3 regions of the Neorhizobium sp. CSC1952 genome follow, and region 3 is predicted to be linked to each of the others. Evidence: riboswitches for the same ligand, from Rfam matches in the RefSeq annotation. Region 3 holds a riboswitch; each other region holds the start of a gene.
The links. Region 3 has a riboswitch for cobalamin ahead of QTA58_RS03315 (ABC transporter substrate-binding protein). Riboswitches for the same ligand answer to the same signal wherever they lie in the genome.

Region 1 (3,267 bases), 1.1 Mb from region 3:
CCATGCGCCTTCGCGGCCTCTTGATCGCCCCGCTCCTGCTCGTTCCCGCAGCGGCCTCTGCGCGGGACATCGCGGCCTGCGCGGCGCTTTACCGGCAGCTCAACAACACCCGCCAGGTGATCGGCAACACCGCCGAAATGCGGCGTTACGCGCAGCAGCTCAGCCGCCAGAACAGCGTCATCCGGCAGTTGCGCATCGAGATGCGCAGCGCCGGCTGCGGCACCGGGAGCATCATCGCCCTTGGCGATGCGGACAGCGAGATCTGCCAGGAAATCCGCGATCAGCTCCAGCAGGCGGAAGCGAACCGCGACGGCATAACGGACGAGCGAAACAATGCGCGGCAATTGGTGCAGTCCTCCGACGAACGCACCGCCATTCTCGCGGCGATCCGCTCGAACAGCTGCATTCCGTCCGACGTGGAAGAGGACCAGAAGGAACGGATGAAGGTGCAGGGTATCGAACTGCCGAAGGAAGAACCCTATTCCGGCATCACCAATCTGCGCACCACGCCGCCGGAACAGCCGCAGGCAGCGGCCGTCCAGCCGAACCTGCCGGGTCCGGAGCGTCCCTATGATCCGAACAGGAAGGTGCGGATGGTCGGCCCGCAATTCCTGCCCGAGGAAAACATCGATCTCGCCCATCCGAAATCGAGCGGGCCGCAGCCGCAGCAGTGATCAGCGGTTCTCCCATTTCTCCCTGAAGATCAGCTCCTCGAGCGGCAGGCGCTGGCGCCAGCCTCTGACCGCCAGTTCCGGCTCGGCATAAAGCCGATCGACGTAACCCAGGCAGAGCCAGGCGACGATCTCGATGCGCTCGGGAATGCCGAGCAGAGCGCGCACATCCTCGTCGCGGAAGATGCTCACCCAGCCGACGCCGACGCCTTCGGCGCGCGCCGCAAGCCAGAGGTTCTGCACGGCGCAGACGGTCGAATAGACATCCATGCGCGGATTGTGCGTACGCCCCAGAACGACCGGCCCTGCCCTGTCCGGATCGCAGGTCACGCAGATCGAGAGCGGCGCCTTGCAGATGCCTTCGAGCTTCAGGCTGCGATAGAGATCGCGCCGTTCTTCGGGGAACATGTCCGCAGCCTCCTCATTGGCGCGCGAAAAGGCGGCGAAAGCCGCTTCCCGCACCGCCGGATCGCGGATCAGGACGAAGTTCCAGGGCTGCATGAAGCCGACCGACGGCGCCGCATGGGCGGCGGCAAGCAGCCGCATCACGAGGTCGTCCGGCAACGGCTCGGGCAGGAACTGGTCGCGCACGTCGCGGCGCGTCCCGATCGCCCTGTAGACGGCCGCCCGCTCGGCTTCGGAAAATTCGCCGGCAGTAACGAGGCCGGGTTCGAAAAGATCAGGTCGCATCGTTTTCCCCAACAATGCAGCACCCCATGCCTGCGGCACAAGGAGAGCTTCGAAACCTGCCGCCGTCCGCGCGGATCGGTCTATCCCGTCAGGCCGGTCTTCTGACTTGGCTTCATTCGCCTGCGCCGCTGCCTTCCCGGAAAATTCCAGTGGCGTAGATCTCGCGGCCAAGCGTCGGCCTCACAGCGTCGGGCACGTTCCGGCATCTCACCGGATTCCCGATTCTCCCGCAGAAGCGGGCACCTGACGAAAGCTTTATGCCCGGAAGACCACAGCCGTTCAAGCCGCCGATGCGACGGGGAAATACCGCACATAGGCGAATTCATCGCCGTCCGGCGCCCAATTGGGCGAGTTCATCGTGCCCTGCCCGCCGAAAAGATCGAACAGCGTCTCGACATTGCCGCCGTCCATATCCATCAGCCGGACCCTGACATTCCGGTCGCGCGGGTGGTCGAAGACATCGGCGTCGTAGGAGACGAAGACGATCTTGTCACCCCTTGGTGATGGATGCGGAAACCAGTCGCCGTAATTGCTGTTTGTGATCCGCTCGGCCGGACCACCCTCGGCCGGCACGCGCCAGATCTGCATCAGGCCGGTGCGGCTGGAGTTGAAATAGATCCACTTTCCATCCGGCGAATAGTCCGGACCGTCATTGCGGCCTTCGCCGAAGGTGAGCCGCGTCTCCTCGCCGCCTTCGATACCGATCGTATAGATGTCAAAGACCTGGTCCCGGATGCAGCAATAGGCGAATGTCTTCCCGTCCGGCGACCAGCCGTGCCAGTAGGACGGCAGGTTCTTCGTCACCAATCTCGGCACGCCGCCTTCCGCCGACAGAACGTAGATCGCCGACTTGCCGAATTCCACCTTGTCCGAGACGGCAATCAGGGCGCCGTCCGGCGAGATGCCGTGGTCGTTGTTGCACTGCCGGGCAAAGCCCGTGTCCACCAGCTCGGGCTCGCCGTCGCCATCCGGTGACAGGCGGTAGATCGATCCCTCGCTGTTCAGCATCAGATAGCGTCCGTCCGGCGACCAGTTCGGCGCCTCGAACAGTTCTTCCGTCTGCCAGACCACGCGGTTCCGGCGGGTACGGATGTCGAAGACCTCGACCGAGCTGCGCAGCGCCATGGCCGGCTCCCCTACCGGTCCCTGAACCGGTTGGTGATCGGATAGCGCCGGTCGCGGCCGAAATTCTTCTTGGTGATCTTCACGCCCGGCGCCGATTGCCGCCGCTTGTATTCGGCGAGATAAAGCAGGTGCTCGATGCGGTGCACGGTCGCGGCGTCGTGGCCTCGGGCGACGATCTCCTCCGTGCCCATTTCCATCTCGACGAGGCATTCGAGAATGTCGTCCAGCGCCGGATAGGGCGGCAGGGAATCCTGGTCCGTCTGGTTGGGCCTCAGTTCCGCCGACGGTGCCTTGGAAAGGATGTTCTTCGGGATCACCTCGCCCGTCGGCCCGAGCGCGGTCGGCGGCAGGTGCCGATTGCGCCAGGCGGAGAGCGCATAGACCTGCATCTTGTAGAGATCCTTGATCGGATTGAAGCCGCCGTTCATGTCGCCGTAAAGGGTCGCGTAGCCCACCGACATTTCCGACTTGTTGCCGGTCGTCACCACCATCGAGCCGAACTTGTTGGAGATCGCCATGAGAATGGTGCCGCGGGCGCGGCTCTGCAGGTTCTCCTCGGTAATACCCTCGTCCGTCCCTTCGAAGAGTTCCGACAGCGCCGACAAGAAACCGTCGACGGGCTCGGCGATCGGCACGATGTCGTAACGGCAGCCGAGCGCTTTGGCACAGTCGGCCGCGTCCTTCAGCGAATCCTCGGACGTGTAACGATAAGGCAGCATGACGGTGCGCACCCGCTCCTCGCCGAGCGCGTCGACGGCGATCGCCGCGCAAAGCGCGGAGT
Region 2 (3,267 bases), 1.3 Mb from region 3:
AGGCAGCCAGCATCCTTTCGATCGCCGCGCGGTCGATCCCCTTTTCGCCGATCACGACAAGGCGGCTCCGCCGCGTTTCGCCGGGCGTCCAAGCGCGGTCGAAATAATGGTTCACGCGCGATCCTACAGCCTGGACCTGCAGGCGCATCGGCTTATCCGCGACCTCCACGAAGCCTTTTATGCGCAATACGTTCTGCGCTTCCGCCGTCGCGGAGATGCGGGCGGCGAGTTCCTGCGGATCCGCCACGGCCGGCAGGTCGACGACGAAGCTGTCGAAATCGTCGTGATCGTGGTCGAGTTCGTCGTCGTGATGCGTCTTGCGGTTCTCGATATCGTCCTCGACCGCGAGCCCGAGGCCGATGAGCACGGCCGGATCGATGGCGCCGTTGGCCGCCGGCACGATCTTGACCGCTCGCGGCAAATGGGCCGCCACCCTGTCTTTCGCGCTCGCAAGCCCGCCGGAATCCAGAAGGTCGGTCTTGGTCAGCACGATCATGTCGGCGCAGGCGACCTGATCTTCAAAAACCTCCTCCACGGGATCGTCGTGGTCGATCGAGCCATCGGCCTGGCGCTGAGCTTCCAGTGCGTCATGGTCGTCGGCGACCCTGCCCTCCGCAAGCGCCACGCCGTCCACGACCGCAACGACACCGTCGACGGTGACGCGCGCCTTCACATCCGGCCATTGGAAGGCCTGAACGAGAGGCTTCGGCAGGGCGAGGCCGGAGGTTTCGATCAGAATATGGTCGACGCGCGGCTCGCGGGAGAGGATCTGGTCGATCGCCGGGACGAAATCGTCGGCGACGGTGCAGCAGATGCAGCCGTTGGCGAGCTCGATGATATTGTCCTCGGGGCAGGTCTCGATGCCGCACCCCTTCAGCACCTCGCCGTCGATCCCGACATCGCCGAATTCGTTGACGATGATCGCCAGCCGCTTGCCGTCCAGCTTCTCGATCAGGTTGCGGATCAGCGTGGTCTTGCCGGCGCCCAGGAAACCGGTGACGACGGTGCAGGGGACGCGATCGAAATTGACGCTCATGAAGGCATGTCCTCGTGATGATGGAAGGGTGGAATGCGGGCCGTCATGCCCTTGCCGCGCAGGCAGGCGGGGCGGCCGCGAAGGGGAAGGAAACCGCGCTCGTCCTCGGCCAGCATCATTGCACCGGTGACGATGTCCTCGACGTTTTCCGGCGCGAGATAGCCGAACACATAGGACCAGCCGGATCGGTGGTTGAAGGCCGCGCTCGGGCTTTTTTCGCAATTGGCAAGGCAGGTGACGGGTTTGACGGCAAGCGGCTTGCCGGCCGTCGCTTCCTTGAGCGCCGCTATCAGCGCCACGCCCGGGCGCATCTCGGCGTTCGATTCGTCGCGGCAGTTGGTGCACACGAAGATCGTCACGTCCGCTTCGTTTCCGGGCTGCTCGTCAATCATCATTCGTCACTCGGCCGCCTGTCCGCCACGTAAAACATGTCGGGGTGCGGGCACGTCCGGCTCTCGCCGGTTCGGCCGTGAACGAAATCCTCGACCCGGAGCACCCCGCCCGGCGAGCACGATGTCTTTCGACGGCAGGTCTCCTGGCTCGCGGGTCCTCGCCTCTGAGCCAGCCTTCCCGGATCGTCTCTCCAGTGGCTTCTTGGCTCGGGCTCTCCGCTTACAGTTGCGGGGGCAGCCGCGGCTTTGACCCTCATCGGGGTCGCACCGCATTCCCTCTTGACCTTCTCCGTTGCCGGAGAAGGACCGTCTCCCTTCCAAGTAAGCCCGGTCGCAGGTCCATGTCAATGGAGTGCAGCGGGTGTCGCAAAGGCGATTGCGGGAAGGCGGAATTCGGCTATAGTGGAGCGGTCGATGGTGCCCGGAAGGGCCGAGAGGGAATGCGGTGAGACGGAGGGACCCGTCGAACCCGCGGCTGCCCCCGCAACTGTAAGCGGAGAGCTTCCATCCAAATGCCACTGGGTTTTCCCGGGAAGGCGGATGCGAGGCGCCTGATTCGCGAGCCAGGAGACCTGCCTTCGGCAAACGGAACTTGAACGGCCCTCGGGTGGAGGGCGAAAGGACGAAACACATGGTCACGAATTCTGCCGCAAGTGCAGTCGGCGTTTCCGCTTCGAAGATCATCCCCCTCAGCATGACGGCTATTCTCGGCCTGTTCATCGTCGGTTTTGTCGGCTTCTCGCATCTGGAAGTCGTCCACAACGCCGCCCACGATACGCGCCACTCGCTGGCCTTCCCCTGCCACTGAGAGGAATTTCCAAATGTCGCTGTTTCGCAACATCGTCCTAACGGCGGTGATCGCCGGGCTTGTGGCCGGACTTCTGCTGACCGTCTTGCAGAGCTTCTCGACGGTGCCGCTCATCCTGCAGGCGGAGACCTATGAAAATGCCGGCGGCGCCGAGGCCGGTCACAGCCACAGCCATGAGGCTGCCCCGGCTGCCGGTGCCGCGGCTCCTGCGGCTGCCGAACATAGTCACGGCGAGGAAGCCTGGGCTCCCGCCGACGGTTTCGAGCGCTTCATCTACACTGCCGCCGCCAACATTCTCTCGGCAATCGGCTTCGGCCTTGTGCTGATCGCAATCTCGGAAGCCCTCGGAGGCCTCAAGGGCTGGCACGGCGGGTTGATGTTCGGCATGGCCGGCTTTCTTGCCGTCAGCCTCGCACCTGGCCTCGGCCTGCCGCCGGAACTGCCGGGCATGCCGGCCGCCGAGCTCGGTCCGCGCCAGGTCTGGTGGATTTCGACAGCCGTCTGCACAGCATTCGGCCTCGGCCTGCTCGCCTATACCCGTTCCGTCGTGTTTGCCGTACCGGCGATCGTTCTGCTGATCGCGCCGCATGTGGTTGGCGCCCCGTTGCCGCCGACGCATGAAACGGCGGTGCCGCTGGAGCTGCATGCCCGCTTCGTCAATGCCGTTTACGTCACCAATCTGGTGTTCTGGGCGGCGCTGGGCGCGCTTGCCGGCGTGGTCCGCGAACGTTTCCGGGCCGGCGAAGACGCCGCGGCGCGTCCGCTGGCGGGGCTGGCTCCGCGGTGAAGGAGATCGATCAGGCGGCAGCCGAACGCCATCGCGTCAAGATGGCGAACCGCAAGGCGGTTCAAGATGCCGAAGTCGCGGAGAAGACCCTCGAAAAGGGTCTTCTCATCATCCACACCGGTCCCGGCAAGGGCAAATCCACCGCCGCCTTCGGCCTGGCGCTCCGCATGCTCGGCAACAACCGGCGCGTCGGCGTGGTGCAGTTCATCAAGGGCGCCTGGTCGACCGGCGAGCAGCCGGCGCT
Region 3 (3,267 bases):
TTTGCTTGAAATGGGTATTCCGGAAAGCCCGGATGCAACCGCCGGGCCTGCTGCCGGACCGCGCGGCCGTCTCGCGAAGCGCCGGCGCTGCAACCACACGGATATGAGTTACGAAATAGGACAAGCGACCTCGTAAGACCCGGCATCGACCCCGTAAGTGTGGTCCCCTTGGCCGGTTATCGTGTCGAAAATATGCTGTTTTGCAGGATGATGCCAGAAATAAGTTCGCCCGGGCGGCGCATTTCGGAACGCCGTCCGGTGGGGGCAGGGGCCGGTGGCCCCTTCGCTCAGTTCGCGGCGAGCAATTCCGTGCAATAGCTCGGGCCGTTGGCGCCCGGGGGATCGGATATGATCGCGATGTCGCGGATGACGTAGCTCTCGGAAACGGTGATCTTCGCCGAGCAGCTGACGCGTGCGGTGCGGCCGTTCTGCTGCTTGATGCGGTTATAGCCGCCGCGCCAGTTGTAGACCGTGGCGGAGCCCTCGTTGCTGTCGCTGATCGGCGGGCTGAACTTCGCGAAGAATTCGCCGGCCGAACGGCCCACCCAGCGGGCTTCGATGGGATTGCTGGCGACGCCTACGGTGGTGCAGGCCGAAAGGGCAAGAGCGAAAAGGCCAAAGGTGAAAAGGGTGTGCGATGCGAGAACGCGGCGGCTCATGATCTGAAATGAATCCTTGTATCGTCTGTGGCGCCCCGGGAGGCATGGTTTGGGAGGCATGGTTTTCGAGATCGCAACTAACAGATTTTGTGCAGGCTTCGCGAGACGGCCGGCCGCCGCCGATATCAAATTTCTCCTGCGCCGCTTTTTTGCAACGCCCCGCGTCTCAATGCCTCTTGCGCCACCGCGCCCAAGGACCGCGATTCCGTCGCAAATTTTTCATGACGGCGCTTGTGGAATGGAAAATGCTGGTCTATAGAGGCGCCGCTGGTCACGGAGTGTAGCGCAGTCTGGTAGCGCACCACGTTCGGGACGTGGGGGTCGAGTGTTCGAATCACTCCACTCCGACCAGCCGAAAAGCCCGCCGCAGCGGGCTTTTTTCTTTTCCGCCGAACCGTTGGATATCTGCACCCGCCCCGCCGAAGCCGCGTTGAGGCTCGGTGCCGAACGGCGTTGCCCTGCCTGTCCGTCCCGTTACGCCCGCTGCCGGGAATTTCACCCATCGCGCAGAACAGGCTGGACAGCTCCCGGAAACTTCGATAATCGATGTAATGTTATTACATATCAAAGGAGAGATTCCATGAGGTCAGCGAAGCCGATATGGTCCAGGCGATCCGGTCCGGCGTGACCCCGTCAGACCACGGCGAGCGTCGCATCGTTGCCGCCGGAGGCTCCGGCGCCGTCCATTGACGGCGCCCCTCTCTCGGCTTGACGCGGTCGCCGCGCTCGGCATAACTGGGCGCGACGGTTCCCCGACGGTGACTCGGAGGGGATGAAAAGGGAACACGGTGCGGACGCCCGAAAGGGGCCAATGCCGTGGCTGCCCCCGCAACTGTAAGCGGATTGCCGTCCATCCTCGTGGCGCCGGAAGGCGCCATGCCACTGTGCCCCTGCGGCGCGGGAAGGCAGATGGACGGCGGATATCCGTGAGCCAGGAGACCTGCCGTCGAACATCGATCCATCGCACGGGCGGGGATGCCCGGAACAGGAGCAGGACATGACCACCATCCGCGCCGCATGGCGCCCTGGCGCTTCGCATTCCCCATATCTCGACGATCGTTCGGCCGAACGGGCTGCCTCAAGGGCATTCTGAACTCCTCTGCTGTCCGGCAGATGGATCTGCTGGCTGCATTCACGTCACATTCGGGGAAACACGATGAATATCTTTCTGAAACGGCCGTCGCTCGCGGGCCTCGGCGCCATCTCCTTGATCGCCTCCGGCCTGTTCCACGGTGCCCTGGCGGCGCAGACCGGCTATCCGCTCACGCTCGAAAATTGCGGCCGGCAGGTGACTTTCGGAAAGGCTCCGTCGCGCACCGTCTCCATCGGCCAGAGCAGCACCGAAATCCTCTACCTCCTAGGCCTGGCCGACAAGGTCGTCGGCACCGCGCTCTGGGTCGGGCCGGTCCTCAAGGGGTATGAGGAGGTGAATTCGAAGATCGACCGGCTTGCCGACAACGAGCCGAGCTTCGAAAGCGTGCTCGCCAAGAAGCCGGATATCGTCGCCGTGCAGTTCCAGTGGCAGGTCGGCCCCGAGGGCGTGGTCGGCAAGCCCGAACAGTTCGAGGAACTCGGTATCCCGGTCTACACGTCGCCGTCCGATTGCACCGGCAAGGAAAATTCCGCCGCCAGCGACGGCGTCCGCCACCAGGTCTTCACCATGGACCTCGTCTATCGGGAGATCCGCGATCTCGCGAAGATCTACGACGTAGAGGACAGGGGCGAGGAAGTCGTGGCCGATCTGAAGCACCGCGAAGCCGCCGCCCGGGCCAAGGTCGCTTCTGCGGAAGGCAGGCTTTCCGCCGTCTTCTGGTTCTCCAGTGCCGCGGGCGCCGATCCCTATGTCGCCGGCAGGAACGGCGCTCCGGGCTATATCATGTCGGCTCTCGGGATCGAGAACATCATCAAGACGGACGACGAATGGCCGACGGTCGGCTGGGAGACCATCGCCAAGGCCGATCCGATCATGATCGTCGCGGGCGCCATGGACCGGCGCCGCTATCCGCTGGACAGCATCGAGGCCAAGTACAAGTTCCTTGAGACAGACCCGGTCGCGAGCCTGATGCCGGCCGCGAAGAACGGCCATGTCTTCGACATGGACGCGCAGGCGATGAACCCGACGATCCGCACGATCGAAGGCATCGAGACGCTGGCCGAAGCCATCGCAGCCGCCGGCCTCGCCAGATGAGCCGGGCCTTGTCCTCGATCGGGCGGACGGGGGCGGTTTCCCTCGCGCTCGTCGTCCTCGTCGCCGCGCTCTGGCTGGGTGCGGCGATCGGCGAGACCGCGATCTCGTTCGATGTCGTCGCCAAGACGGTCGCCAACCGGCTGTGGGATGCGGGCTATCCGCTGGAACCGATCGACGAGGGCATCGTCTGGAGCTATCGGCTGAGCCGCGCGGTCGTGGCGGCCTGCTGCGGGGCCTCGCTTGCCCTCTCCGGCGTCGTGCTGCAGTCGCTGCTGCGCAATCCCCTGGCAGACCCGTATATCCTCGGCATTTCGGCGGGCGCCTCCACCGGCGCCGTCGGCGTGGCGATCCTGGGCCTCGGCGGAGGATTCCTGACGCTGCCGATGGGAGCTTTTTTCGGGGCGCTGGTTGCCTTTGCGC

Region 1: linked by a shared signal. The riboswitch ahead of bluB (5,6-dimethylbenzimidazole synthase) and the one ahead of QTA58_RS03315 (ABC transporter substrate-binding protein) in region 3 are both predicted to bind cobalamin.
Region 2: linked by a shared signal. The riboswitch ahead of QTA58_RS09800 (DUF1636 domain-containing protein) and the one ahead of QTA58_RS03315 (ABC transporter substrate-binding protein) in region 3 are both predicted to bind cobalamin.

The regions. Positions count from the first base shown of each region.
Region 1 covers NZ_CP128416.1:4,411,729-4,414,995, forward strand. The annotation lists gene QTA58_RS21310 (hypothetical protein) at 1-674, shown strand, start outside; gene bluB (5,6-dimethylbenzimidazole synthase) at 675-1,361, opposite strand; cobalamin riboswitch at 1,435-1,623, opposite strand; gene QTA58_RS21320 (TolB family protein) at 1,641-2,480, opposite strand; gene QTA58_RS21325 (NAD+ synthase) at 2,498-3,267, opposite strand, start outside.
Region 2 covers NZ_CP128416.1:1,959,350-1,962,616, forward strand. The annotation lists gene cobW (cobalamin biosynthesis protein CobW) at 1-1,036, opposite strand, end outside; gene QTA58_RS09800 (DUF1636 domain-containing protein) at 1,033-1,431, opposite strand; cobalamin riboswitch at 1,544-1,754, opposite strand; cobalamin riboswitch at 1,827-2,023, shown strand; gene QTA58_RS09805 (CbtB-domain containing protein) at 2,060-2,236, shown strand; gene QTA58_RS09810 (CbtA family protein) at 2,250-3,023, shown strand; gene cobO (cob(I)yrinic acid a,c-diamide adenosyltransferase) at 3,020-3,267, shown strand, end outside.
Region 3 covers NZ_CP128416.1:614,700-617,966, reverse strand. The annotation lists gene QTA58_RS03330 (hypothetical protein) at 1-124, opposite strand, end outside; gene QTA58_RS03325 (hypothetical protein) at 288-659, opposite strand; tRNA gene QTA58_RS03320 (tRNA-Pro) at 934-1,010, shown strand; cobalamin riboswitch at 1,388-1,622, shown strand; gene QTA58_RS03315 (ABC transporter substrate-binding protein) at 1,816-2,847, shown strand; gene QTA58_RS03310 (iron ABC transporter permease) at 2,844-3,267, shown strand, end outside.